3 regions of the Halomonas sp. NPDC076908 genome follow, and region 2 is predicted to be linked to each of the others. Evidence: predicted binding sites of a transcription regulator. Region 2 holds the regulator's gene; each other region holds the start of a gene.
The links. The regulator PhoB, encoded in region 2, activates phosphate uptake and scavenging genes when phosphate is short. The targets are predictions, from matches to a motif close to TGTCATANNNNTGTCANA.
Positions count from the first base shown of each region.

Region 1: ACQKE4_RS01895 (alkaline phosphatase) is a predicted target of PhoB. The motif match lies at 5,430-5,447, and genes of this name have one in related genera.
Region 3: ACQKE4_RS11155 (PhoX family protein) is a predicted target of PhoB. The motif match lies at 8,388-8,405, and genes of this name have one in related genera.

Region 1 covers NZ_JBNNIW010000002.1:153,878-163,822, forward strand. The annotation lists gene ACQKE4_RS01865 (class I SAM-dependent methyltransferase) at 1-145, opposite strand, end outside; gene ACQKE4_RS01870 (VOC family protein) at 186-569, shown strand; gene ACQKE4_RS01875 (DUF4870 domain-containing protein) at 695-1,084, shown strand; gene ACQKE4_RS01880 (lysophospholipid acyltransferase family protein) at 1,087-2,022, shown strand; gene ACQKE4_RS01885 (DUF4870 family protein) at 2,036-2,386, shown strand; gene ACQKE4_RS01890 (mannose-1-phosphate guanylyltransferase/mannose-6-phosphate isomerase) at 2,395-3,804, opposite strand; gene ACQKE4_RS01895 (alkaline phosphatase) at 3,815-5,398, opposite strand; gene ACQKE4_RS01900 (glucan biosynthesis protein) at 5,622-7,166, shown strand; gene ACQKE4_RS01905 (FkbM family methyltransferase) at 7,239-8,036, shown strand; gene ACQKE4_RS01910 (creatininase family protein) at 8,055-8,828, shown strand; gene ribA (GTP cyclohydrolase II RibA) at 8,877-9,945, opposite strand, start outside.
Region 2 covers NZ_JBNNIW010000008.1:112,851-122,795, reverse strand. The annotation lists gene pstA (phosphate ABC transporter permease PstA) at 1-774, shown strand, start outside; gene pstB (phosphate ABC transporter ATP-binding protein PstB) at 768-1,583, shown strand; gene phoU (phosphate signaling complex protein PhoU) at 1,615-2,340, shown strand; gene cysZ (sulfate transporter CysZ) at 2,418-3,149, shown strand; gene ACQKE4_RS06830 (hypothetical protein) at 3,448-3,750, opposite strand; gene ACQKE4_RS06825 (hypothetical protein) at 4,338-4,643, opposite strand; gene phoR (phosphate regulon sensor histidine kinase PhoR) at 4,960-6,252, opposite strand; gene phoB (phosphate regulon transcriptional regulator PhoB) at 6,255-6,944, opposite strand; gene ubiA (4-hydroxybenzoate octaprenyltransferase) at 7,084-7,974, opposite strand; gene ACQKE4_RS06805 (chorismate--pyruvate lyase family protein) at 8,010-8,573, opposite strand; gene ACQKE4_RS06800 (NAD(P)/FAD-dependent oxidoreductase) at 8,728-9,918, shown strand.
Region 3 covers NZ_JBNNIW010000016.1:25,891-35,835, reverse strand. The annotation lists gene ACQKE4_RS11200 (aspartate/glutamate racemase family protein) at 1-10, shown strand, start outside; gene ACQKE4_RS11195 (maleate cis-trans isomerase family protein) at 45-776, shown strand; gene hydA (dihydropyrimidinase) at 778-2,217, shown strand; gene ACQKE4_RS11185 (HAD family hydrolase) at 2,299-3,000, shown strand; gene ACQKE4_RS11180 (EamA family transporter) at 3,133-4,026, shown strand; gene ACQKE4_RS11175 (sulfite exporter TauE/SafE family protein) at 4,038-4,781, opposite strand; gene mgtE (magnesium transporter) at 4,930-6,285, opposite strand; gene ACQKE4_RS11165 (1-aminocyclopropane-1-carboxylate deaminase) at 6,512-7,528, opposite strand; gene ACQKE4_RS11160 (Lrp/AsnC family transcriptional regulator) at 7,779-8,285, shown strand; gene ACQKE4_RS11155 (PhoX family protein) at 8,469-9,945, shown strand, end outside.

The sequences.
Region 1 (9,945 bases), on a different contig from region 2:
CGGCCTTTTCAGCAACGGCGCTCAAGTGATGCTCTGGGGGCACAAATACCAGCTTGCACGTGGCACACTGGTAGTAGTCACGACGGCGATCCTGGTGGTAAAGCGCAGTGGTGGATTCCGCACATAGCGGACAGCGGCGCATCATCGTATTCTCTGACTTAACGTTATGTATTAAGGAAAGTGGCATGCTATCAGGTTTGGATCATCTTGTTGTTACTGTGACCGACATGAGTCGCGCAGTGGATTTTTACTCACGTGTTTTAGGCTTAGATGTACGTTATCGCGATGCCCAGCGGGTCGATTTAATGCTCGGTGATACAGCGTTGCGCTTACATCAAACGGATACCGATATTGCCCCCATCTCAGCTACGCCTACCCCTGGCAGCCTGGATTTATGCCTGCGCTGCCTGCTACCGCTAGACGAGTTCAAGCAGCATTTAGACGCGCTGGGTGTAGACGTCGAGCTAGGACCGGTTGCCCGTCAAGGGGCTAATGGACCGATTGAGTCGCTTTACCTGCGCGACCCGGATGGCAACCTGTTAGAAATCTGCCGGCCTGCGGCGCGTTAATAGCGTCTGCCTTGCTGAGATTGAAAGCGCCACTCAAGCTGACAGATCTAGTTCGGCGATGTTAGTCCGGCAACTAATTCCAGAAATGCAGTCCAGCAATGAAAGCATTACTGAAAGGAAACGTTATGCGAGATAACACCAATGATGCGCCAATTCAAGGCCAAGTAGTCAGCGAAGAGCTTAACCAGAAACCCGACACAACGATGGCCATGATTATTTATGCGCTGTATCTGGCAAGCTTTTTGGTAGGTTTTACATCGTTTATTGGTGTCGTTATGGCGTATGTCTATAAAGGCAAAGGCCCAGCTTGGCTGGATGAACACTACCGCTATCAAATTCGCACGTTTTGGATGGGCTTGGTGTACGGGATCGTTTTTTCGACACTAACACTGATACTGATCGGTTACCCGCTACTGCTAGCGCTAGCGGTGTGGTTCATCGTTCGCTGTGTTAAAGGGTTTAAAGGGCTGCAAGAGAAGCGCGCGCCCGATAACGTAGACACCTGGCTGTTTTAAGTATGAAGCAACACACAGATGAAACCAGAGGGTTCTTTTCCCAAGCCAATGCGATCAGTTGGTTATGGCGCGTGCTATCACGCTGGCCGCTCTCGAGACTTTGGCGTATCTCGTCATCGCTGGGACCACTGGTGTACCGCTTTAGCAAGCGCGAGCGAAAAGTAACCGATATTAATCTTAACGCTGTGTATCCCACGCTAAGCGTACAAGAGCGTAAACTATTGGCTCACGATAGCCTCCGCCACTCTACTGCCACGATGCTAGAGCTTGGTTACGCTTGGATGGCAGAACCTAATCAAGTGGAAGCCAGTATTTTAGCGGTTCATGGTCGCGAAAAACTTGATAACGCTCGCGCTGAAGGGCGTGGCGTGATTGTGCTCGCCCCTCACTTCGGTAACTGGGAGGTGCTCAACTTCTGGCTATCGAGCCATTTTCCGTTTACCGCCATGTACGAGCCGCCCAAAATCAAGGCGTTAGACCCAGTAATTCGTCATGGCCGTGAGCGTATGGGGGCGAGCTTAGTGCCCACTAACCCACGCGGGGTCGCGGCACTGCTCAAAGCGCTGAAGCGCAGTGAAGCAATTGGTATTTTGCCCGACCAGGAGCCCGATTGGGGCAGTGGCGCTTTCGCCCCTTTCTTTGGCCGCGACGCCTACACAGCCACCCTACTGCCGAAGCTGGTTGCTCGCACTCAGGCCCGGGTGGTGACAGGAGTCGCACTTCGTATACCTGGCAAGGGCTTTCAAATCCACTTTTTGGACGCCGATGAGCGCGTCTATAGCAACGATGATGTCGTCTCGGCCACTGGCGTTAATGCCTGCGTGGAAACAGCCATCGCCTTAGACCCCAAGCAGTATCAGTGGGAGTACAAGCGTTACCGTAAAGTCGTGCAAGAGCAGCAAAAACTGCCCGACTTCAACGATTATCGGCTTTATTAACCAGAGCTTACTAATGACGCAAAACGAACTATCGCGCGATGAAATCCGCCCACCGCAGATTGTCTACGCACTTTACTTGGCGGGGCTTGTGACGGCCAATATCACGCTACTGATTGGCGTTATTGTTGCCTATGTGTATCGCCGCGAAGCCGCACCGTGGCTGCAGCAGCACTACCGTTATATGATCCGTACCTTCTGGATCGGCACCCTGTATGCCTGCGTTGCCTTTTTGCTCAGCATTGTGATGGTTGGCCTACTAGTCTGGCCACTGCTCGCCGTCTGGCTGGGCGTGCGCAGCGTGCTGGGCTGGATTAATGTGCGTAAAGGCCAGCCACCTGCCCGCCCCGCTAGCTGGCTCTGGTAAGCCACCCTTTATTCACTGCTATGACGGGCGTAAACATCATCTAATCGCTCAATATCGTCTTCGCCTAAATAGCTACCTGACTGCACTTCAATCAGTTCAAGCGGAATTTTACCGCTGTTTTCCAATCGATGGAGAACGCCAATCGGAATATAGGTGGACTGGTTTTCGCTGACTAAAAAGCTGCGTTCCCCCACAGTGACCTGGGCGGTGCCACTCACCACTATCCAGTGTTCAGCGCGGTGGTGATGACGCTGCAGCGATAATCGCCCACCGGGCTTAACGGTAATGTGCTTTACCTGATAACGCTCGCCGTGATCCATCGCTTGGAAGCTACCCCAGGGGCGGTGCATAAGTGGCGCTGAGCGTGGTTCACTACGCTCCGCGATTGTAAGCGCGGCCACCAGTTGCTTAACCTGCTGCGCCTGATCGCGATGGGCCACCAGCACGCTGTCCGATGTCTCCACCACGATCATATCTTTTACCCCGAGCGTGGCCACCAAACGGTGTTCGGCGATCACTAACGAATCCTGCGTATCGGTCAGCCAGGTATCGCCTTTGGTACCGTTGCCCGCTGCATCCGTCTCTAAGGTTGCCCATAGCGCATCAAAGCTGCCGATATCGCTCCACTGGGCGGCTAGCGGCACCACCGCAGCATGCTCGCAGTGCTCCATCACGGCGTAATCAATAGAGTCGGCTGGGCAGCGGCTAAATGCCTCTTCACCCAGGCGCAGAAAATCCAAGTCGCGATGCGCACTGCTCACGGCCTCCTCGCAGGCTGCAAGCATTGCAGGCTGAAGTCGCTGTAGCTGTTCTAAATAGCTTGAAGCGCGCAGCAGAAACATGCCGCTATTCCATAAGAAATCGCCGCTTTCCACTAATTCAGCGGCGCGCTTGGCATCGGGTTTTTCAATAAACGCTGTCAGGTGGTGGCCGCCTTGCAGCGGAGCACCACAGGCAATATAGCCATAGCCGGTTTCAGGCTGGGTGGGCACCACCCCAAACGTGACTAAATAGCCTGCTTCAGCTAAAGGTTCGGCGAGCGACACGCTGTGCTGAAATGCGCCAACATCACCAATCACATGGTCTGCTGGCAGCACCAGCAGCAGCGGATCTTCCCCTCCTTGGCTTGCCAGCAATGCCGCACAGGCAATCGCAGGTGCAGTGTTCCGACCTTCAGGCTCTAGCACCAAAGTGGCGGTTTGATTCATTTCACGCAGCTGTTCAGCCATTAAAAAGCGGTGGCTATGGTGACCCATTAACATTGGCGCCGCGCTAGATAAGCCGGTTAAGCGGCTGAGCGTTTGCTGCAGCAAGCTTTGAGATGAGGTTAAACGTAAAAACTGTTTGGGCATCTGCTCGCGGGAGAGCGGCCAAAGCCGAGTGCCGCTGCCACCACTTAAAATGACGGGCTGAATCATGGTTCCATCCTTATGGTCGTCCTTGCTCGCCAAAATCAGCCTGCAGCCAGTGGCGCAGTTGGCTCATTCTTGGCGCACTTGAAGCCTGGTCAAACAGGGGCACGGTGCCAGACACAAATCCACGGGCCATAAACGGTGCCAATAACGCTGGGTCGCCGCTAATGATATGCACGGGCACCGCCAAGCTGGCATCGTCACCGGTAATCAACGGTGCTGCCTGGTGGTCACCAAGTATTATCATTAGCGTGTTGTCATCGACGACCCGCTCAGCCCAGCGGCCGGTTACCTTAACAGCGTAGTCCACCGACCAGGCATAGTGATCGCGAACACGTTCGATGTCTTGCCATAACACCTCAGGCGGGTCGCCCGCATTTGCCCAAGGGGCAAAGATGCGGCCATCTTCAATTAACGACCAATCTTCTATCACCGGCAAAATCGGCGTCCAGGGTGCGTGGCTGGAAATCAGTGCCAGCTGTGCAAACACTGGCGTATCACCTAGTAAATGGCGCTGAGTGTAATCAAAGGTAAATTGATCCGGCATGGTTACCCAGTTAAGTGATGGCCCGGCGTAATCGATATCCTTGGCCGCCGCGATTTGATCAAACCCGTAAGCCTCACCTTCCGGCCACGCCATCGTGATCGCGGGCATGACACTCAGCGTGCGCTGCCCCGTGGCACTAAAATCATCAATTAACGTTGAGTGTTCGCTGTTCAACATCAGCCGGTACCATAGCTGATTATCGATCCAGCGGCCGCTTAGCGCCGTCGCATGGGCAAGCCAGGATTGCCCGCCACGAATCGGCGCTTTTAACATACCAGACACCACATGGAGATCACGCTCCTCAAAGCGCTGCTGCATGTCGGCAAGGGTGGGCAGCAGCACATCCGCATAGCGCGGGGTGTCCAACGCTGAGATACCGTAGGACTCAACAAAGGTGAGCAGCACATTGCGCCCCTCAAGCCCAGGCAAGGCCTGCGCCTCAATAGGCGATGTTGCTAACTGTTCACTGAAGGCTAAGCGCGCAGCATGGGTATCGGTAATTTGCTGCCATTGAAAGCGAGTGGTGTTCACAATTGGCAAGCGGGCATTATCCACTACCCGCACGCCGTTAAGCTCAAGTGCCGCCAAGGTGGTAGCAAACACCAGCATCGCCAAGGCGACAGCTCCAGACAGGCGTTTCACTGAGTAGGCAACGGTCGGAAGCAGCAGGCGTAGCATGCCCGCTATCGTGGCTAATAGCATGACAACCATAGCTATTATTGCGCTAACGGCGATCAGTTGGCCTAAATTACCCTCAAGCAGATGGTAAATAGAACGCAGCAAGGGGATATCAAGGTAAAGGTTTAATGGCCGGGCGAAGGCCATATGAGTGGCCGCCGTCCCCACGTTTGCTAGTGTGGCCAGCACTACCCAGCCAACCAACACTGCCGCAAACCAAGCACGCAGGAGACCGCGTGGCAGAAGTAACATCAAGGGCGCAATAACGAGCGCTTCCCAAGCTAACCAAAAGCTGCCTATTTCACCGTAACGCCACCAAAGCGGCGCGATGAGTAAAAAATTCAGCACCAGTACCGTTAATAATAATCGACGCATTACATTCTCTTTTATGCCTTCGTTAGCTTAAAGTGTCACTGTTATGACTAGTCAGTGCTTGACCTGATGAGGGTTAACCTAAAGAGCAAGGAATAAAACTGCTGGAAATAGCAAGAATCATGTACTGTCATAATTGATCGTATAGTTATTGTGTAAAAATTTCACGCTTTGCTTGGCCTTGTAATCTCTGTTTAACAGGCCTTCACCCGAAAGGATCTCGCCCATGCGTTTCAACGGTGTCGCTAAATGGCATGCTGGTAGGTGGATGGTTTTACTTAGTTGTACGGTAGTCTCTGCCGCGTTTGCTGAAGACGACAAACATTTCAGTACGGTCATTGAGCGCGCGCAAGAACTTGCTGAAGCGCCTTATCAAGCCCCCGAAGAGTCGCTGCCTCACGCACTGCGTGAGATCAACTACGATACCTACCGGCAAATTCGCTTTAACCCCGAGCATGCCTACTGGCAAGAGGAGAGCCCCTTTAGCCTGCAGCTGTTTCATAGCGGCTTTATCTTTCAAACGCCGGTTGTTCTCCACGTTATTGAAAATGACACTGTTAATCCGCTGCCCTACTCAGCCGACGATTACTCTTACGATGGTGATGCCCAAGCTCTCAAAGAGCAGGACTTAACCGGCAGTGACCACGCAGGCTTTCGTCTGCATTACCCGCTAAACAACAATGATTACAACGACGAATTTGCGGTGTTTCTTGGCGCGAGCTATTTCCGTATCGTGGGACGCGACCAAGCCTACGGATTATCCACCCGCGGGCTAGCCATTGATACGGGCTCTGCTGAAGGAGAAGAATTCCCGTCGTTCCGCGAATTCTGGCTCTACAAACCCAGTTCAGACGCCGAACAATTTGAGCTGCTGGCGTTAATGGACAGCCCCTCCCTCAGCGGTGCCTACCGATTTATTATCCAGCCTGGTGAAGACACCCAGGTAGAAGTGGAAGCCGAGCTATTTGCTCGGGAAGATGTTGCTAAGCTTGGCGTAGCGCCCCTGACCAGCATGTTTACCTATGGCGACACCAGCCGCGAGCGGCCAGATGATTTTCGCCCACAGGTTCATGACTCCGACGGGCTATTAATACACACCGGTAGCAACGAGTGGATATGGCGCCCGCTAAGCAACCCCGAAAATGTGCATACCTCCGCCTTTGTAGACGAGTCGCCCCAAGGGTTTGGCTTAATGCAGCGAGAACGGGACTTTACCCGCTATCTTGATGCAGAAGCCCACTACCATCGCCGCCCCAGTCAGTGGGTCGTACCCATCGATGAATGGGGGCCTGGTCATGTAGAGCTTGTGGAAATCCCGACCCCCGATGAAACCCATGACAACATCGTGGCTTATTGGGTCGCGGACGATACGCTCAACGCTGGTGAGTCTCGCCGTTTGCATTACCTTACTCATACCCTTAATGGCCAGCCAGAGGCACATACGCTTGGCCGCGCCATTCGCACCCGCCATGGCAGTGCCGCAGGGCCAGGGCAAACAGATTCAGCGGTAGGTGAGCAGCGTCAATTTATTGTCGATTTTCAAGGCGGTGTCCTTGAGGATTTAGCGGCCGACCAACCCGTGGAACTGGATATTTCCATTCAAGATGGTGATGTATTACTCCCCCAGGTAACGGCGCTGCCCGACAACGCTTGGCGCGCCAGCTTTCGCCTACCACCAAGCGACACCCCTGCTGATGTTAGCTTACGGCTGACCTTAAATGGCGAGCCGGTCAGCGAAACGTGGAATTACGTGTGGTATCCAGATGCCTAATACAGGCGCCATAACGCTTCCGATTCCCTGGTTTAGGACGCACCGGACTTTTCTTGTCAAGGAGTCCAGTTAATGCGCCGCCTCTATTTTCAGCGTCTGCGCAGCGCGGGGGGGCTTGCCCGCTCACTGTTTATTTATTGGCGGCCAGGGCGTCAGCGCGGTCTGCAACGTCTGTATCGGCCGTTTATCCAGCCTGGTACTGTTGCTTTTGATATAGGCGCACACCTGGGTGACCGCAGTGCCGCCTTTCATGCCTTGGGCGCAAGAGTGGTCGCCCTTGAACCCCAGCCCGATCTGGCCAAGTGGTTTAAGCGCTTAGTCAACCAACCTACCATCACGCTGCTGCCACTGGCGGCTGGCCCCTCAGCAGGTTTTGCTGAGATTGCAATCAGCCCCAGCAATCCGACGCTTTCAACTCTGGCCACCGAGTGGCGCGAACAGATTGGCGAGCGCAATGCGGGCTTTAGTCAGGTACGTTGGGAGCAGCTACTGAAGGTTCCTGTTACCACGCTAGATGCACTGATTGAAGAGTATGGCGAGCCTAGTTTTATCAAAATAGATGTTGAAGGCTTTGAGGCTGAGGTGCTGGCAGGACTAAGCAGCCCCGTCGCGGCGCTTTCGGTGGAGTTTGTATCGGGTGCACTAGAGGTTAATCAGGCCTGTGTAGAACACTTAAGCCGCCTTGGCGAGTACCGCTATAATGTGGTGGCAGGCGAACAACGCCATTTCCGCTGGAAAGAGTGGCAAGCCCCCCAAGCCATTACCGAATGGCTCGCTACCGGCGCCAAAGAGCTTCCCTCGGGTGATCTTTACGCCTGCCGCGCCGATCACCCCTTGGTTAAGAATTTAATTCCCAATAATGTTGAATAGTTAAAGGCCTGTCACTCCATGACTCACCACTGGCAAACGCTTACCGCTCCACAGCTTGCTGACTTCGCCCAGCGTGACCCGGTGGCCGTGCTGGTGCTTGGCGCTGTTGAACAGCATGGCACGCATCTTCCCTTAGCCACTGATCTGACCATTGGCGAAGGCTTGCAGGCGGCTATGTTGGAGCAGCTTGATCCTTCCCTTGATGTCATCTGCCTGCCGCCAATTGCCGTGGGGGCCAGCGATGAGCACGCAAGCTTCCCCGGCACGCTTAGCCTGCCTGCTTCGCTTTCGATTGCCACCCTAGAAGCCTATGGCGATAGTCTTGCCCGCGTGGGTATTCGCCGCTTGGTATTGTTGAACAGCCACGGCGGCAATAAAGCGGTGATGGACCTGGCAGGATTAACGCTGCGAAGGCGGCATGGTATGCGCGTGGTTAAAGCGACCTACACACGGCTGCCGGCATTGGAAGGTGCGATTGTTGCTGATGAGCTGCGTTACGGCTTACACGGGGGGCTGCTCGAAACCGCGATGATGCGCTATTTGGCACCTTCGCTTGTGCAGCTCGAAAGCTATCAGGCCACACCGCCTGCTGCACCTGAGGGCGATGCCTTAGTGAGTGCCGAAGGTGCCGCCGCCTTTGCCTGGTTAGCAGAAGACTTGAGCACCCACGGCGTGGCTGGCGACGCCACCCACGCTAGCGCTGAATTAGGCGAGCAGTTGGTGAAGCACTATGCTCGTCAGTTAGCGGCAGTGGTGACGGAAACCGCCCACCTACCACCGCTAACCAACTAAACTCGCTTCACAAGAGGGAGGCAGCTTTAGCTCGCGTCCGTTTTGCGCTTAACGCTGGCCACTGAGCACATCTTCCAACAGATGCCCGCCGCGAGTGGCTTTGGCATTTAGATAGCGCTGATTCTGGTCGGTCACACTGCCATACAGCGCTTGCCGAGATACCACCTCAATACCGCCTTGACGTAGCGCCTCCATCTTTAATGGGTTATTGGTCAGCAGTTGCACCTGATCGATCTTGAGCGCGTTGAGCATATCCACCGCCACCGCATACTGGCGCTCGTCGTCACCAAAGCCAAGTACTTGATCCGCATCAACGGTATCCAAACCACCATCTTGCAAGGTATAGGCACGCAGCTTATTGGCTAAGCCGATACCGCGCCCTTCCTGGGCTAAATAGAGCAACACGCCACCGCCCATGGACTGAATATCCGCCACCGCATTGCGTAACTGCTCGCCGCAGTCGCAGCGCAGGCTGCCAAACAGGTCGCCGGTCAAGCAAGCAGAGTGCATTCGCAGTGGCACCGCACTGTCCCAGCTTTCTTGCTGGCCAATCACCACGGCGACATGCTCGCGCAGCCCGTCAGGTTCGCGGAACAGCACAAAGCGGCTGTCTGCAGCGTCTTCCAAGGGAATGTGCGCTTCGCTCACCCGCTTGAGCATACCCTGTGCACCAGCTAGGCACTGCTCTGCATCCTTGGCGTCCACTTCCAGCAGCCGCCCTTCCGCTAACTGCTGCTCAATGCCCGCTAGCGCTTTATCGCTGACAAAGGCACACAGCGCAGCGGGAATTAGCAGAGCGCGACGCATAAGCGTAACGGCACCCAACTCGGCTAGCCCAGCAGGCTGTAAGTCACTAAGTAACTTATTAGCGGGGGGCGGAAGGGACTCAGCAGTGGCTAAACCGTGCAGTTCGCTGGTGCTAATACGCGTCGCTAACGGCAGGCTTGCCGCGTCATCTTTAATCATCGTTCCCATGGCCGCTAAGCGGTGCCGGGTAAGAATTAATGACGGCCTAGCACCTGCCGTTTGGGCAAGCATTTCGACTGATTCACTGCCTTCCAGTGCTTGTACTAGCAAACGCTGGCCATCCGCATTGATCACCACTGGCAAACCGCGG
Region 2 (9,945 bases):
AATACCGGCGGCGGCGTATGGCCTGCGATTTTTGGTACCGTGCTGATGGTGATTTTAATGTCGGTGATGGTCACCCCTTTTGGGGTACTGGCGGCTATTTACCTAAATGAAATCGCCCACCAGGGGCGGCTGACTCGCTTTGTTCGCATTGGCGTGCGTAATCTCGCTGGCGTACCGTCCATTGTGTATGGGGTATTTGGCTTAGGGGTGTTTGTGTATGGCATTGGCGGTTCGATTGATGAGTGGTTCTTCAGTGATACTTTGCCCTCACCTACCTTTGGCACAGGCGGCCTGCTATGGGCGTCATTAACGCTTGCGCTACTAACCCTGCCGGTCGTGATAGTGGCAACCGAAGAGGGGCTGGCACGCATTCCAGAGGCCCAACGCGAAGGTGCCGTGGCGCTCGGTGCTACTCGCCTGGAAATGCTCACTCGCATTGTGCTACCGATGGCCGCCCCCGCCATGCTAACCGGGGTGATTTTAGCCATTGCTCGCGCAGCAGGAGAGGTCGCACCGCTAATGTTGGTGGGGGTCGCCAAACTCGCGCCACAAATGCCGGTAGACGGTGAATTTCCCTATCTCCATTTAGAGCGCAAGTTCATGCACCTCGGCTATCATTTATTTGATACCGCCTTTCATGGTGAAGATGTGCAAGCCGCGATCCCGTTGGTTTACGCCACGGCGCTACTTTTAGTGTTAATTGTGCTGGTGCTTAATCTAACTGCCATATTTCTACGTCATTATCTTAGGCGTCAACGGGGAAGCGAATGCTAGCACCATTACATTCAACGAATACCTCTCAGGCACCAGTGACGCACTTTGCGGATGACCGCTGCTGCTTAAGTATTGATCGCTTTAGCCTCGCTTATGCGGGGAAAACGGCGTTGCGCGACTTAACCCTTAGCGTTCCGCGCCATCGTGTGACGGCGTTCATTGGACCGTCCGGGTGCGGTAAATCTACGCTGTTGAGAGCCATTAACCGTTTGCATGACCTCAATGAGTCGGTGGCGCATAGCGGTCAAATTGCGCTGGAAGGGCATGATATTCACGATCCGCAAATGAACGTAACTGAACTGCGGCGACGAGTCGGGATGGTATTTCAAACTCCCAACCCCTTCCCCATGTCGATCTATGAAAATGTCGCATTTGGCCTGCGTTTGCAACAGCGCCTGCCCAAGCGTAAACGTGATGACATTATTGAGTGGGCATTAACGTCAGCCGCTCTGTGGGATGAAGTGAAAGATCGCCTGCACCGCTCAGCCTGGCAGCTTTCCGGTGGACAGCAGCAGCGTTTGGTTATCGCCCGCACCTTAGCGGTTCAGCCAGATGTACTGCTGCTTGACGAACCGGCGTCAGCACTAGACCCCATTTCAACGCTGAAAATTGAAGAGTTAATACGCAACCTTAAGTCACAGCTGACGTTGGTGCTCGTTACTCACAATATGCAACAAGCGGCACGCGTCTCGGATTACACCGCTTTTTTGCACCAAGGCGAACTCGTGGAGTACGGCCCTACCGACCAAGTGTTCACCAACCCTCGTTTACAACGTACTGAAAACTACATCACCGGCCGCGTCACTTAGGCCCAATCGACTGAAACGTCAGGAGTGCTCCATGGATATTACGAGTGATACCCACAGCCAGCATATCTCTCGCCAGTTCAACCAGGAGCTGGAAGAGCTGAAAACCCACCTGATGACCATGGGCGGTCTGGTGGAAAAGCAGGTACAGGATGCTGTCTTTGCCCTTCTGGAAGGCGATACCCGCTTAGCAGAGCAAGTGCGTGACAACGATCGTCAGGTTAACGACCTGCAGCTACAGATTGACGATGAATGTACACGGGTACTGGCGCGTCGTCAGCCTGCGGCTTCTGATTTGCGCTTGGTGCTGGCAGTTATTCGCGCCACTTCCGATCTTGAACGGATTGGTGATGAGGCCAGTAAAATTGCCCGCAATGCCCTGCTTTTGAGCGAAAACACGCAAACGATTCGTGGATTGGTCGAAGTTCGCCATATCAGTGAACACGTTCGCAAAATGCTGCGCGATGCACTGACTGCCTTTGCACGCTTTGATACCGATCTTGCTATGCAGGTAGTGCGTGAAGACGCATTAGTAGACGATGAATACAGCAGCGCTATGCGCTCGTTAATGACGTTTATGATGGAGGACTCGCGCTCAATCACCTCGGTACTCAGTATTATGTGGGTACTGCGTGCGTTGGAGCGAGTAGGCGACCATGCCGATAACCTTGCAGAGTATGTGGTCTATCTGGTCAAAGGACTCGATATTCGCCACAGCGATACCGACAGCTTGGATCCGAAGGTGCTAAAAAAGCCTTGACCTGGTTGGGGTTTCCTCCTGCAATACGTCCAGGTTTAATCTGCCTGGACGTTGGAATCACAAGGAGTTCACCCACCATGCTGGATGCTGTGACTGCGCTAAGCCGAGGTACACGCTGTGTGTATCAGCCGGGCATGCGCCGCTATGTTTTTCTACCTATTCTGGTTAACTTGATTGTCTACGTCAGCATGTTCAGCTTTGTGTTCACCCGCTTCGAAGGCTGGCTGAACAACTGGATGGACATGGTGCCTACCTGGCTTGATTGGCTATCGTGGCTTATCTGGCCGCTGTTTGTTATCAGCCTGTTGGTGGTGGTGTTTTTCACTTTTACAGTGGTGACTAGCTTAATCGCGGCGCCTTTTTATGGCTTTTTGGCCGCCAAGGTGGAAATTCAAGCCACGGGTCGAGAACCCCTTGATGACCGCAACCTTACCAAAACGGCGATTGATGCCATTGGCCGAGAGTTCGTTAAACTCGCCTACATTCTGCCCCGCGCGGCAGCGCTATTTGTGATCAGTTGGATTCCTGGGCTGAATCTATTTGCGCCACTACTGTGGGCGCTGTTTTCCGCTTGGATCATGGCGATTACTTACCTGGATTACCCAATGGACAACAACAAGGTCACCTTTGCCGATATGCGGCAGCGCTTAGCCAGACGCTGGTGGCAGAGCCTTACCTACGGGGGGCTAGTCACCTTGATCACCTGGATTCCGCTGGCGAATTTACTTCTGTTACCCGGCGCTGTGGCGGGTGCCGTATTAATGTGGGATGCGCACTATCGAGGCCCTACCGGCACTAACCTAAAGTAGTACGGCTAATAATATTAATTACTAACATATTGTTATATAAAATATTTTTATTTTTCTTAGTGACTAAAAATTAGACCCTGCATAAGCAGGGTCCAATAATACAATGTTTGACAATAACTAACGCTAGCTTCCTCTCCTTTTGCGGGATTCCAACCCTGGAATTTAACCCTCACTAACGTTCTGATTGTCTATCGACTCATTCCTTGAATCCTTGTGCATCCTTAACGGTGTGACATGCAACTACATGTTTAGCTCACACCTGCATCGTAATATATTTCATCAAAATTGCAAATTTTTGTTACCGAACGTTTCTAAAATTGTTATCTCGCTGCAAATCTTTCGGTTGATAGCTAATGTGATCACTGGTGCGCGTTGATTCTGCCTCAATAACCTTTGGAAAATCACCTTCATCGTACATTAGTTCAGCTGGGTTAAACTCTGCCTGAGCCGTTGTACGCTGTGAATCTGCTTGGATAGGCTCATCATTTACTGTCAGATCTTGATTCGCTTTAATGGAAAAATTTGCGAACGCTAGCGGGCTAGCTAACAAACCAAAGGAAAGGCCCGCTACTGCTACTTTTTTAAGAAATACATTAGTCATCGTATTTTACTCCAAGATACTGTGATACCGCTGGCGTGGAGGAAGAAGCGCCATCATGGATGGCTATTTTGTCTCATTCTCTTCCGTATCCTGGTAGAGCATAAAAAATGCCAATTTCTGCATATAAAAAATAAATCCATTATTATCAATAATTTATATTATAAATATTGCGCACAATATTACATCACATAAAACAAAAGCAAACTAAATACTTGCGCACTAATGACACATGCTTCACGATTCACATTACTGTAAATAAGGTTGGCTAGGGCAAGATATGGTAAGAAGAGCAGGTTTGAGGTATTCGAGTAAAAAGCAGTTAAGTAGATTAATAGACAGCAAAAAATTAGGCCCCGCCGAAGCGGGGCCCGATATCAGAACTGCCTATAGGTAATAACTAACGTTAGCTTCCAATCCTTGTGCGGGACTCCAACCTTGGAATTAACCCTGACTAACATTTTGATTGCCTATTGATTCATCCTTGAATCATTACAACATCCCTGTTTGAAACATCCTGTTAATAGCTTCGTCATCCGTTGAAGAAGCACATTTCGATATCTCAAACTATATAGAAAAAGCTGTAAGAATTAGCTAGCGCTATTTTCTTCAACAACATCATCTGGGGTGTATTCCTCGTCACCACTCATATCTGTTGATTCTGGATCATTTACTGTATCCGGGCCTTGAGTGCCATGATCAGTTGTTAGATCATCGTTATCATAGGAACCATCGCCACCAGGGCTAGTTCCATTTTGATGTTCTTCTTCCATTGCATCCTGGTTTTGATCAATCGAAGAATTGTCCGTCGTATCAGCAAAAGCTAATGGGCTAGCCATCAAGCCAAACGTTACACCTAAAATGCCAGCTTTCTTGAGAAGTTCCTTGGACATCATATTCCACCTCCGATCGCTGTTAGTACCACTTAATTAAGAAAGAAGGGCTAACCAGTAGCCAGCAATTCCTGCGGTCATCTCTCTTACTTAATATATTCATTGCAGCAGCTATGCCAAAACATTTAAAAAATAAAAAAATTATTATTTTTCAAAAGCTTATAAAAATAAAATGATACAGTCATTAAATCCAACTAGGCGCTAAATGCGGCTATAAGATGTGTAAAAATGGCACATGAGTAATGTTTTACCAATCTTGTATGCCAATATTGCACGCTTCTACAACTGTTGTGCGAAGATTTTTCTTGAGGGCTGCGACTCAGGGCTGACGGAGACGCGAAGCGGGAAATACACAGCGAAATAACGCCCCTTTGCCTGGATGAGACTCTATCTGTAGCTGGGCGTCATGACGCAGCAGAACATGCTTCACAATGGCCAAGCCTAGCCCTGTGCCGCCCGTGGCGGTACTGCGGCCCTTATCAACTCGGTAGAAACGTTCAGTTAGGCGGGGGATATGTACCGGGTCAATGCCTTCTCCGTTATCTTCAACGGCAATACAACCACTGCCCGCAGCATTAACACTCCAGCGCAACGCGATATGGCTACCCGGGGGCGTATAGCGAACGGCATTAAAGGCAAGATTAGAAACTGCGCTACGAATTTCCTGTTCGCTGCCTAGCAAGCACGCATCGCTCTCCAGCTCCACGGTAATGCTATGGCGCTGATGTGAAAGCGCTAACGCATCATCACACACACTCTGCAGTAAGGTGCCAAGCGACAATGAATGATGATCCTTGCCACCCTGGTCAATCTCCAAACGTGACAGGAGCAATAAATCATTCACCAAATTCTGCATTCGCTGCGTCTGCTCCTGCATTTGATTAATACCTCTACCTAACCGTGGCGGAAGCTGATCAGCAAGATCACCATAGGTTTCTAAATAACCGGAAAGCACGGTGAGGGGGGTACGCAATTCATGGGATACGTTGGCGACAAAATCGCGACGCATCTGCTCTAGGCGATGCAGACGGGTAATATCCCGCGCCATGACTAAGCGTTCGTCGTCACCGTAAAGGGTAATTTGATACTGCAGAATACGCCGCTCATCAATCGGCGACGTTAGCGTTAACGGCTCACTGTAGTTGCGGCCATTAAAATAACCAATAAAACCTGGGTCGCGCAGCAGGTTGGTAATGTGCTGGCCACGGTCATGGGCAGTTTGCAGCCCAAGCATCTCGGTCGCGGCACTGTTCCACCACTCAAGGTCACCATGACGGTCAAGCATAACGACGCTATCGCGCATCGCTTCCGACGACTCTTGAATGCGCGCTAAGGTAGCGCGCAGGCGACTTTGAGTGATGCGCTGACTTTTTTGATAGCGGTATAAACGATCAAATAGTTCGCCCCACATACCGCGGGCAGCAGGAGGCTCATCTTGGGGATGAAGGGTTAACCAAAGGTACAAGGCACGCAGCTGACGCAGATGATAAAACAGGCACACCGCTAGCCCCGCAGATAGCCCGACGCCAGCGGAGCCTAGCAGCCAACCTAAGCAAGTGCCTAGCGTAGCCAGCCACGCTAGTCGCCACAGCTCACGGCTCCATAAGCGCACATTTATACCCGTGAAGAGAAACGGTATCCGGTGCCCCGAACCGTTTGAATCAGGTTTTGATGCACGTCGCCCAGCGCTTTACGCAAGCGGCGAATATGTACATCAACCGTGCGCTCTTCAACGTACACATTGCCACCCCATACTTGATCGAGCAGTTGGCTGCGTGTGTAAGCGCGCTCTTGATGGGTCATGAAAAATTGCAGCAGCCGATATTCAGTTGGCCCCATTTCCAACGCTTTGCCGTGGGCACTCACACGATGGCTTACCGGATCCAACAGCAGGCCGTTAATCTCGATCGGATCTTCAACGCCACGAGGAGTAGCTCGGCGCAACACTGCTTTAAGACGTGCCACCAGCTCACGGGGTGAAAAAGGTTTCGTGATGTAGTCATCAGCACCTGCTTCAAGCCCTTGAATCTTATTATCCTCCTCACCTTTGGCGGTGAGCATAATAATAGGTATCTCAGCGGTGGCTTCATCACGCTTTAAGCGTCTGGCTAACTCAATGCCGCTGGTACCAGGCATCATCCAGTCGAGCAGTACTAAATCAGGCTGATGATCGACCAATATGGCATGGGCATCCTGGGCGTTATCCGCTTCAAGCACGCGATAGTCAGCCATTTCCAGCGCTACTGCGATCATCTCGCGAATGGACGCCTCGTCATCGACAATCAGAACGGTCTTGGCGGTCATACCAATGCCTCACGGTGTTCAATGAAAAACAGCTCAATGAAAAACAGCTCAAAGAAAATTGCTCAAAGAAACTAGTTCAATGACATGTCAGTGACGATAACACCATGGATTGATGACAATTACATGACAATAGCCGCTATCAGCCAGCAGCAGGCCACCAACTTAGCGCGATACCGGCAAATATCAGCAGGCCCGACCAGTGATTATTGAGAAACGCTTGGAAACAAGCGTCACGCTCACGATGGCGAATCAACCGCTGTTGATACACAAACGTCACTGCCATCGCAGCCAGCCCAAGCCAGAAAAAGCCACCTAATTCCATCCGCCAGCCGACCCAGGCGAGTAGCGTTAAGGTGGCTATTTGTAGCAAAAAAATCATTAGGCGATCGGCACTACCAAACAGAACAGCCGTTGATTTAATGCCAATTTTCAGATCATCATCACGATCTACCATGGCGTACTGAGTATCGTATGCCACCGTCCATAGTACGTTGGCACAGAACAGCAGCCATGCTTCCAGCGGGACATAGCCCAACACGGCACCAAAGGCCATGGGAATTGCCCACGAGAACGCAGCCCCCAATACTACTTGTGGGAAATGGGTGTAGCGCTTCATAAACGGATAAATGATTGCCAGCGCCACACCGCCTAACGACAGTGCCACCGTAAACCAATTGGTCAGTAGCACTAAAATAAACGCCGCTGCCACTAACGCGATAAACAGCAGCTGCGCCTCGGTTTCGCTAATACGGCCAGTGGCTAGCGGACGGTGTTTAGTGCGTTTTACATGGCCGTCAAAATGACGGTCGGCATAATCATTGACCACGCATCCAGCCGCGCGCATGACGTAAACACCTGCCACAAAAATAAGCAGCACGTTTCGGCCTGGTACGCCTTCAGCGGCAATCCACAGCGCCCAAAGCGTCGGCCACATTAATAGCCAAGTGCCAATTGGCCGATCCAAACGCATCAGTTGGAAAAAATCTGCCACGCGAGCGAATCCTTTCGGCCGCAACAGTGAACGATCCATGCTTACCTCACGAAAAATAAGATGCAGACGTTAGCCTAGCGCGAAGGCAAATCAAGTTCATCCACCATCGCCCGCAAAAAATGCTCCTGCACTAACAGCGATAGTCCGCCATGCTGGAACACTGAGCGCCTTCCCCAGGGTCCTTCGCTGTTAAGATCATGCAGACTCGCGAAGTTAGCCGAATGCCTTGTCACTTCTAAGGGACCACGTACTAGATCTGGCTGTTGAAATAACCAACTCCCTAGCGACCGCTCACCCAGACGCTCCAAACGCTGCCCTTTTAATTGTGTCAGCGGAGCAACTGAGCGCGCCACCACCCAGGGGGTATCATCTAAACTGAGTGCCACTTCACGCAGCCATGCGTAACATTTGGGCCTAATGCCCAATGCTTGAGCCTCATCTGGCAACGGCCAGCCCACCCCTTGGCGTAATAGACGCACACGGAAAGACTTACCCTCGCCTGCTGCGGTTAACCGAGCAGTTAGCGAGTCCGTGGAGGCTACCCACTGCCACCAGGGGGCACTCATCGCCGGACGCGCCGCCGAGACAGGGCGCCAGCGTGGGAATATCTGTACTTGCCGGGAAGCAGGAGGCGTCACCGAGTTCTCCAAGCCAATAATCGGGGCTGCTAGTGTAACATGGCGCTCTGAATGGCTTTTATCTCAGCGGTTTTTTTAACGGCTCTGTTATAACGAACCTGTTTTAACGCCCCTGTTTAGCGACTCTTTCTTTAGCGACTTTCTTGGTGTTCGCATGTCCGCATCACATACACAGCTCTCTTCGTCACATGCTGCGCTGGTGATTATTGGGACTGGCATGGCTGGTATTGGCCTTGCCCGCGCCTTGCGCCGCCTGGGCGACCAACGTTCAATAGCGCTGATTAGCGCTGACAGCGGCGATGACTATAGTAAGCCACTGCTCTCCACTGGCTTTGCCAAAGGTTTAACGCCTGACCAACTAGCCCAACGAAGCGCCGCGCAACTTGGTGACGAGCTGAATGCCCAGATAGTTACCCACACCCAAGTAAGCGCTCTGGATGTGGATAACAAATTAATCCTTTTGGAAGATGGCAAAGCGTTCGGTTACGACGCTTTAGTATTAGCCACCGGCGCTGCGCCTCTGGTGCCTTTTAAGATCGCTGCCAGCGTGGCATCGCGCTGTTTTACCATCAATAATTTAGATGATTACCGCCGCTTTCATACCGCCCTAGGCCACCATACTGCCCGGGTCGCGATTATTGGTGCAGGACTAGTCGGCTGTGAATTTGCTAACGACCTGCATGCCGGAGGCCATCACGTCAGCGTCATTGCCCCTGAGGGAAGTCTATTGCCTCGTTTATTGCCCGCACCACTAGGCACTGCCTTGGGCGATGCCTTTAGCATGGCAGGCATTGATCTTCACCTCGGCCGCAAAATTGAATCGATAGCGTCAGGTCACGGTAAAGATATCGTCTTGCATTTAAATAATGATGAACCACTCAGCGCTGACTGCGTACTCATGGCAACAGGTCTTACGCCGCGCATAGCACTGGCCGAAGCCGCAGGGTTAACGGTATCGCCTAGCGGCATTCAGGTTGACCGCTACTTGCGTACATCGCACCCCGATATTTACGCATTAGGCGATGCCGCCTGTGTGGAGGGTATTAATGCAATGTATGTACAACCGCTGCAAGCAAGCGCTAAAGCACTGGCGGCAACCCTTGCAGGTACCCCGACCCCCGCGAGCTTCGGTGCTTGGCCCATCATTGTAAAAACACCGCTGCTGCCCGTGGTTGCCTATCCTCCACAAACCACGCCTGAACACTGGCGAATTGAAGGCGAAGGCGGCGATCTCAGCGCCTTGGCGGAAAATAAAGACGGACGTTTGATTGGTTTTGCGTTGACAGGGGGCTGTGTGAGAAGGAAAGTGGAGCTTTCCAGAGCAGCGCCTGCGCTGCTAGGCTGATTTTCGTCGCGTTCACGACTAGGATAG
Region 3 (9,945 bases), on a different contig from region 2:
CATCTCGTAAGGCAAATACGGAATATACATTTTGGAGCATGACCATGACCACGCCCCGTAACCGTTTTGGTGTTTTGACACCCTCTTCAAACACTGCCCTCGAGCCATTGACCTCCGCTATGGTGGCTCAGGTGCCTGGTGTCACAGCGCATTTTTCTCGCTTTGGTGTCACTGAAATAGCCCTAAGCCAGCGGGCGTTGGGCCAGTTTGACGATACCCATGTGTTGGCTGCCGCTAAGCTTCTCGCCGATGCCAGGGTTGATGTGATTGGCTGGAGCGGCACTTCAGCCGGTTGGCTAGGCTTTGACCACGATGTCACTCTGTGCCAACGCATTAAGGCTGAAACGGGCATTCAAGCCACCACATCAATGCTGGCGCTCAACGAGATCATGACCGAGCACGGTGTGCGTGAATTTGGTTTGGTAACGCCTTATACCGACGATGTACAGCAGCGCATCTTGGCGAATTACCACGCTGAAGGCTTCACTATTGTTGCGGAAGATCATCTTAGTATCAGTGAAAATTTTGCCTTTGCTGAGGTGAGCGCAGAGACCCTTACCGCCCAGGTTCGGCGGGTGGCTGAGCAGGGTGCTCCCTTGATAGTCGTCGCCTGTACCAACCTCAACTCTGCTCAACTGGTGGACCAGTGGGAAGCTGAGCTAGGCGTGCCGGTGCTGGATACCACTGCCACGGTGGTGTGGAAAATGCTGCGAATGACGGGGCATGAAAAGACGCCGGTCAAAGGCTGGGGACGCTTGATGGAAGGGACGCTGTAATATGGCTGAGTTCGATTTGGTAGTTCGTCGGGCGCGCTGTGCCACTGCCGCCGATGTTTTCGACGCCGATATTGGCATTCGCGATGGGGTAATTGTTGCTCTAGGCAATGGACTAGCGGCGGGAAAAGAAGAAATTGATGCAGCAGGGCGCTGGGTACTGCCGGGCGGTATTGATGGTCACTGCCATCTGGATCAGCCGACCTCCGACGGCTCTAAAATGGCTGACGATTTTTTAACGGGGACTCGCTCTGCGGCTTGCGGCGGGACAACGACAATATTCCCTTTTGCTTGCCAAATTAAGGGTCAGAGCCTGCGGGCTGCGGTGGAGGATTATCACCACCGTGCGGAGGGTAAAGCGTGCATCGACTACGCTTTCCATCTAATCGTCACCGACCCCACGCCTGAAGTGCTTGCCGTAGAGTTGCCTGAGCTAATCCGCGAAGGGTACACCTCGTTTAAGATCTATATGACCTATGACGATCTCAAACTGGCCGATCGTGAAATCATCGATGTATTGGCGGTTGCCCGTGAACACGGTGCCATGGTGATGGTACACGCCGAAAACGCCGACTGCATTGCCTGGCTAACCGAGCGCCTGCTTGCCAATGGCCATACGGCACCCCGCTACCACGCGGCTGCCAGGCCGATGCTGGTTGAGCGTGAAGCCACCCATCGCGCTATTGCCTATGCCGAGCTGGTTGATGTGCCCATCTTGATCGTGCATGTGTCTGGGCGTGAAGCGATGGAACAACTGCGTTGGGCACATCAACATGGTTTACGTGTCTATGCTGAAACCTGCCCCCAGTACTTATTCCTAACCGCCGATGACCTGGGCTTAGATGATGACCCTCAGGGAGCCAAGTGTATTTGTAGCCCGCCTCCTCGCGATAAGGCGAATCAGCAATTCGTCTGGGATGGGTTAGAAAATGGCGTTTTCCAGGTGTTCTCCTCCGATCATGCACCGTTCACCTTTGACGGGCCGCAGGGCAAGTTTGCGGCAGGGGAAGATGCCAGCTTTGCGCGTATACCCAACGGCATTCCAGGGCTTGAAACCCGCTTAGCACTGCTGTTTAGCCATGGGGTAGAGACCGGCAGGATTACTATTCAGCAGTTTGTGGCACTCACGGCCACCAATGTTGCGCGCATGTATGGGATTTATCCGCGCAAGGGATCGATTGCCATTGGTGGCGACGCTGATTTAGTGATTTGGGATACCGGCCTAAGTCGCACCATCCGTAATGTCGACTTGCATCACGGGGTTGATTACACCCCCTACGAAGGCATTCCCGTCACCGCTTGGCCCGCCCTGACGCTATCGAGAGGCGAAGTGGTCTGGCGGGATGGTGACTATTTAGGGACGCCTGGGCGCGGTGCCTTTCTGCGCTGCGACCTGCCTGCTCCCGCGCGGCCCAAGCCGCGCGGCGAGGTAGGTATTACGTAGCGCTGCCGCCAGCGTCATCGTCTTGTCATGATCTGTGGCATAACCTACGCGCCGCCAACCCGCGATGAAAGGAGTGCTCCCATGCGCCTGGCCCTGTTTGATCTTGATGACACCCTCCTGGATGGAGACTGCAGCGACCGCTGGAATTTATGGATGATAGAGCAAGGTTGGATCAGCGATGCCGAAGCCTTTATGGCACGTGCGGAGAAAATGCATCAGGCCTACCACGCAGGCAAGCTAAAGCTTGAAGAGTATTTAGCCATGACGTTAGCGCCACTGCGCGGTCGTCGGGTGGCGGATGTTCAAAAAGAGGTCGAGCGGTTTGTCGCCACGCATCTACAGCCGCGTATTTTTGAACAAGCCTGGGCCTGCCTTGAAGAGCATCGCAAGGCAGGGGATACCCTGGTACTAATATCGGCTTCATCGCGTCACCTTGTCGAGCCGGTGGCGACTGTTTTAGGGATAGAGCACGTATTGGCGGTGGAACTGACGGTAGAGCGTGGCGTTAATGAAGAGGCTCGCTACACCGGCCAAAGCGAGGGCATATTCTCTTATCGTGGCGGGAAGGTGTTACGCCTACAGCAGTGGCTAGGCGAACGGCAGATCACTCCCAGCCACACCACGTTTTACTCAGATTCCCGCAACGACCTGCCGTTATTGCAATACGTGGATTGTCCGGTGGCGGTCAATCCCGACCCGGTACTGGCAGAGGTGGCTAGCGTTGAAGGGTGGCGACGCTTAGACTGGCGAACAGCCGCGCCTCCCAAGCGTTTGACGGCCTAACGGCCTGCCAGGAAAATTGGTGCATGTCTGATACCGCCAGTAGAAAACCTTTATATCAAATGACCGCTCTTTGGAAAAATTCCCAATGTTTCGCTGCCTGATATTCGGCGATAACACCGTTAAGGCTGAATGTTGAGCTCCACCGCACTCGCTCTGGTGCTGGTGTCGGTCTGTATGCATGCCGGCTGGAACGTACTGGGGAAACGCAATGCTCCTTCGCTAGGGACGTTTGTCCTGGCCTACGGCGCAGGTGGGGCAGTGCTTATTCCCCTGCTATGGCTGGGGCCATCACTGAGTGCGCTGTCACCTGCCTTCTGGGGCTGGCTGGCGCTTTCTGGGCTGTGCCAAATGCTCTATATGGGCGGCTTGGCCTGGGCCTATGCGCGGGGAGAAGTCAGTGTGCTTTATCCCATCGCTCGGGCGTTGCCGGTAGTGCTGGTACCGTTGGTCTCCATTGCGCTGTTGGGTAATCGCATGCTGAACAGGTGGGATGGCATTGGCATGGTGCTAGTGGTGGTGGGTGCACTCTGCCTGCCGCTTAGCCATCCAGAGGCGCGTAGGCTATCCACATACTTAACGCCTGCCATGGGGTTTGCGTTACTGGCAGCGGTGGGTACCGTTGGCTACTCGCTGATTGATAAGCAGGCGCTAGGACTCATGCAGGGGGTAGGACATAGTAGTCTCACCGCAGGGGCGGTTTTTATGGTGCTGCAAGCGCTGATGACGCTAACCTGGGCGATACCCTTACTTGCGCTGCTACCGGCGGAGCGCCGCCGCCTGCCAGCGCTTCGCCAGCGGGGAGTCACCATGCTGATCGTCACAGGCCTAATGATGACCTGCACTTACGGTTTGGTGTTAATGGCCATGGCGCTCACCGAAGAGGTCAGTTACATCGTGGCACTGCGCCAGCTCTCTATCCCCGTGGGTGTATTGATGGGCGTGCTATGGCTTAAAGAGCCTGCCTCACGAGCAAAGGCTGTTGGCACGGTGGTGATGTTAGCGGGGTTGGTGCTGGTGGCGTTGTAGCTTATGAATAACTAGCTCAACCCCTGCCAGACGAGATTAATCCCTACCAGGAACATGGCGATGATCACCAAGCGGTAGAACAACGCTTCATTAACGCGGCTTTGCAGCCATAGCCCATTACGTACCCCGATCCAGGCGATTGGTACCAGCAGTAGCGATGCCCAGGCGCTGGTCATGTTGACCTCGCCAAGCCATACATAAGGGCCTAATTTGATGGTGTTGACTACAGCGTAAGTGATTGTGCAGGTAGCAATAAATGTTTCTTTAGTAAGCTTGCGCGGCATTAAATACATATTCATTGGCGGCGCACCCGCATGGGCAATAAAGCTGGTAAACCCGCAAACGCTGGCGGCGGGCAGTGCCCAACGGCTGGAAATAGGTTTCTTAGCGACAGGCTTTAGCAGCATATAGGCGGCAAACACTACTGAGAGAATTCCTAATGCCAGGCGGACGCCTGACTCACTAAGACTTCCAAATAGCAGCGTGCCCACCGTCACGCCTATAAACAGCCCAGGCACAAAGCGCCACACTTCTGCATTCGACTGTTTGCCCCACCAGGCCTTTACCGCAAATACATCCATCACTAGCAACAGCGGTAACAGCAGGCCTGCTGCCTGGGTGGGGCTAATCGCCAGCGCCATTAGCGGCACCGAAAGCGTGCCGAAACCACCTGCAAAACCACCTTTTGAAACGCCGGTCAGGTATACAGAAAAGATGATTAACAGCCAAGCGATCACGGAGTAGTCGGGGAGCATTGAAATCTCATTGTTGTTAATAAAAGCCATACATCAAACAGCCCCGTAGGCGCGGGGCTGCAAAGCATAGCATTAGATAAACGTTAGCGGGCGAAGCGTGCACTGCTCAACTTAGCAGACACTTCGCTACCTGCCGCTACAATATGGGTCATAGGATAATCACTGTCGCCAGCCCCAAGAAGGATAAAAAACCGACTACATCCGTCACGGTGGTTAAAATGACCGCCCCCGACAACGCCGGATCAATCTGTAGCCTTTTCAACAACAGCGGAATCAGCACACCTGATAAGTTGGCTAGGCTCATATTAATAAAGATCGCCAGTGTGATAACCAGCGTAATCAGCGGGTCGCCAAACCACATGAAGGCAATTAAGCCGACCACTAACGCCCACACCAAACCGTTGCTCATGCCCACCCATAGCTCTTTATTGTAGAGCCACTGTTTGTTGTTACCCGCGAGCTGGCCTAACGCTAGGCCACGTATGACGACGGTAAGGGTCTGGCTTCCGGCAATTCCCCCCATGCTTGCTACCACGGGCATTAAAATCGCCAGGGCCACAATCTGGTCTAATACCGCCTCAAACTGCCCAATCACGAAGGCGGCTAAAAAAGCGGTTAATAGGTTAATACCCAGCCAAATGCCACGACTTTTTGCGCTGCGCAAAATGGGTGTAAATACTTCCTCTTCGTCGCTAACGCCCGACATATGCTTCAGCGTTAGGTCAGCATCGTCCTGGGTGATTTCTAGTACGTCGGCAGCGTTTAACTGCCCAACCAATAAGCCATCACTATCGCATACGGGCACAAAGTGGAGTTCTTTAGAGCGCAAGAATGCAGCGGCATCACTGACTTTCATTTGATCATTTAGAGTGAAAAAATCATCCATATAATCGTCAACCACCGCGTCTTGTGGTTGTTTTATTAAGTCAATTAAGGTCAAAGTGCCAAGTAAACGTTTTTCCTTGTCGGTAATCATGATCTGCTGCGATTCGTCGTCGAGCAGGTGGTGAATGCGGATATAGCGTTGCACCGCCTCTAATGAAACGCCTTGCTTTACATTAACCGTCTCTGGGTCCATATAGCGCCCAACCACATCATCTTCATAGGCATGAAGAATTTCAACGTGAGCGCGGATGTCTTCATCTAAGCTTGCGTAAACGCTGGTCTTTATGACTTCGTCAGTTACATCTAATACTTCAGCAATTTCTTGGGCATCCAGCCCTTTAACGATTTGTTCTACATCGCTTGCAGACAGATCCTCGATGTAGTCAGCACGTATATCTTCATCGACCTCTGCCAGTACTTCACCGATTATGTCCTCAGGAATGTACGTCCAAAGCATGTCACGGGTTTTAGCAGGAAAAGACTCAAGTGTGCGCGCAATTGCTAAAATATCGAGCTCATTGAATAGCGCTTTTAGAGCAGTGGTATCCTCTTCATCTAACAGCTTTTGAAGATACAGCAGTTGCTCCTCGGTATTGGCATATTTTTCATCATCGCGCATGGAGTCCATCCTCTGGAAAATTAATTTTCAATCCAATCACATGAAAGCTTTTGATGGCTCATTGAAGATTTTATCGACAGGCTGGGTTGAAAGCCATGTAGAGGGGCTGTGAAAGTATTGTATTAATGGGAAAGTAGGAAGGTTTTAGCATTACAAGCGCGGGAGGGAATGTTGACGCCTGACCGATATGATCGCTCAGGCGGTATTGATAAGCTAAGCCGCGGGTTTAGCCATTACGAAACAGGAAGCTGTAGGCATTGAGCGCAGGTACGCCACCCAAGTGGGCATACAGCACTTTGGAGCCAGCGGGGAATTCGCCGTTGCGCACCATATCAATCATGCCGTGCATGGATTTGCCTTCGTAAACCGGGTCGGTGAGTACGCCTTCCAGGCGGGCACATAGGCGAATAGCCTCCAGTGTGCCTTCATTGGGTAGGCCATATTCCGGGCCGCCGTAGCGAGTGTCTAGTATCACATCGTCATCGGTAATGCCGCCTTCCAGCTCTACCAGTTCTGCGGTGTTGCGGGCAATACGCAGAATCTGTTCGCGGGTTTGTTCGGGTTTGGCAGAGGCGTCGATACCGATCACTCGCTGAGCGCGGCCATCGGCGGCAAACCCCACCACCATACCCGCCTGAGTACTGCCGGTGACCGAGCACACCACGATATAGTCGAATGTAAAGCCCAGCTCTTTCTCTTGCTGACGCACCTCTTCAGCAAAGCCCACAAAGCCTAAGCCACCGTAAGGGTGCTCGGAGCAGCCAGCGGGGATCGGGAAGGGCTTGCCGCCGCGCTGACGCACATCCTCCATGGCCTGCTCCCAGCTGGGCCGAATGCCGATATCAAATCCTGCATCGTCCAGGCGCACATCGGCACCCATAATGCGCGACATCTCGATATTGCCCACCCGGTCATACACTGCGTCGGAGTAGTTCACCCAGTTCTCCTGCACCAACACGCACTGCATACCTAGGTGGGCAGCAACGGCGGCGACTTGGCGGGTCTGGTTGGATTGAATGCCGCCAATCGATACCAGCGTATCGCAGCCCTGTTCTAGCGCTTCGGGGATCAGATATTCTAGCTTGCGGGTTTTATTGCCGCCAAAGGCCAAACCGCTATTGCAGTCTTCACGCTTGGCATACAACTCAACTTCACCGCCCAAGTGCTCACTTAGCCGCTTTAACGGAGTAATCGGAGAGGGGCCAAAGGTCAGCGGGTAACGTGGGAAGCGTTCAAGGTTCATAACAAGCTCCTGCTTTCAGGTATTGAGTGCGATGTCGAAAGGTCGCTGGGCGAGGGTTTTTATGAAAGTTCTGTGTAAAAGTTTTTTATGAAAGATCTGTGTGAACCGTTGGCGTACTCTCTGCTATTTATAGTACGGGGTAGCTATAATTTTTGTGTTGCAAAGTTGGCTGTTTATAAGCAATAAAAATTGTATAAATATGTGGTTTGTGTTTTTAGATAGTGTGAAAAGATCAATAAGGTAAATAATAGTGCGTTCAAAAACTTCGCGTTCACGTGCTGAGCCTGATGATCCTGCGGCGGAGCTGGACCGTACCGACCGGCGTATTCTTAAACTGCTTCAGGAGGATGCCACGCTTTCCAATGTGGCCTTGGCCGAGCGAGTTAACCTCAGCCCTGCCGCCTGTTTACGCCGGGTAGAAAAGCTCAAGCGGGATGGCGTGATCAGCCGGGTGGTAGCTCATTTAGACCCGGAGCAGCTACAGGCGGGCATGGTGGTGTTGATTGGTGTGGTGCTGGATCGCTCGACGCCGGAATCCTTCGCCGCCTTTGAAGAGGCGGCACAAAAAGTTTCCGGCTGTATGGAGTGTCATGTGGTCACAGGGGAGTTTGACTACTTTATGCTGGTGCGTACCCGGGACAGCCAAAGCTTCAACAAGCTACACGCCGAGCAGTTGCTCTACCTGCCCGGCGTGCGCCAAATAAGATCGTTTATGGGGCTGCGTCAGGTGGTATCGACCCATAAGGTGCCGATTTAGTCTCTGGGAAAGCGCGCTTCCAGCTCGGCGACTTGCTCCGGGGTTAGCCCACGGGGATTGTCGCTCTTGCTTCTAGTACTCTTCATCTAAATGTAGGCTGGTCGTCACCATGCTGTCACTTAGCTTATTTAGTGTCTCCTAAAGCTTAATCGTTGGCTTACAAACGAGCAGGGGGAGACCACAATGAGCAAAGAAATCGAAGATCATCGTCTGTTTAACCACAGTAGCAATCAGCCTTTCGCTGAGGTATTGGCGAAACATGTATCTCGACGTGATGTAATGCGCGGTGGTTTGGGATTGGCCGCGACCTCTATGCTCGGCTTCGGCGGTGCCGCCCAGGCGCTTGCTTCAAGCGGCGCGCCAAAAACGCCGTTAAACCTGGCGTTTGAAGCAGTCAAAGGGTCGCTGACCGATGCGGTCGTCGTACCTGAGGGCTACATCGCCCAAGTGCTGGTGCCGTGGGGAACCCCACTGAGTGCCGGTGACACATGGCAGTCGGATCAGCCCATGACTCCAGAGCGACAAGCGATGAGCGTGGGTATGAACCACGATGGGTTGGATGCCTTCCCGCTAGATGAAGACAACGCCTCTCAGCGCTTTGTGCTGGCACTCAATAATGAATATATCGAACAAGATGCGCTTTGGGCTCCTCAAGGCGGCCCCACCAATGCAGACGGTGGTCAGCGGCCAGCCGATGAGTCCCGCACTGAAATTAACGCCCATGGGGTTACCATTGTTGAAGTCGCAAAAGATGCTAATGGTCACTGGGCGCATGTGCCGGGCTCTGCCTACAACCGTCGTTTGACCAGCGCAACTGTAATGGATCTTGCTGGGCCTGTGGCGGGCAGCGACTACGCCAAAACGCGTTTTTCACCCACTGGCCAGCAAACCCGCGGCACTAATAACAACTGTGGGCATGGAATAACGCCCTGGGGTACTTACATTGCCTGCGAAGAGAACTGGCCCGATATTTTTGTGAATCGTGGCGAGCGTTTTCAGGATGATGCACGGATAGGCATTCCTACCGACAAAAGCCGCTATGGTTGGGATACGTCAGCGGGCGATGCCTCTGAGCAGAACGATGAGTTTGCCCGTTTTGATATTACTCCCCGTGGCGAGCGCGCCGAGGATGATTACCGCAACGAAGCGCGTACGTTTGGCTATCAGGTGGAAGTTGACCCCTACAGCGGCGCACGAGCGATTAAGCGTACCGCACTTGGGCGCTTCCGCCATGAAGGTTGCTGGTTAGGCAAGCTGGAGGCAGGACAGCCAGTGGTCTATTACTCAGGCCACGATGCCCGTAATGAGTATGTCTATAAATACGTTTCTGACGTTGCCTGGGATCCCGCCGATGCCAATCGCCCCGGCGAAAACTATGACCGTCTTACTATTGGCAACAAATATTTGGATAACGGCACCCTCTATGTCGCTCGCTTCCATGCCGATGGCAGCGGTGAATGGCTACCGTTGACGCCAAATGCTCAAACACAAGACGGCCGGACATTGGCCGCAGCGCTCGGCTTGGCAGAGAACGATGTGGCGGGCATCATTATTAATACCTGCGATGCGGCGGATTTTATGGGTGCTACACCGATGGATCGACCAGAGTGGGCCGCGGTAGACCCTGCCTCGGGTGATGTTTATTTGACGCTCACCAATA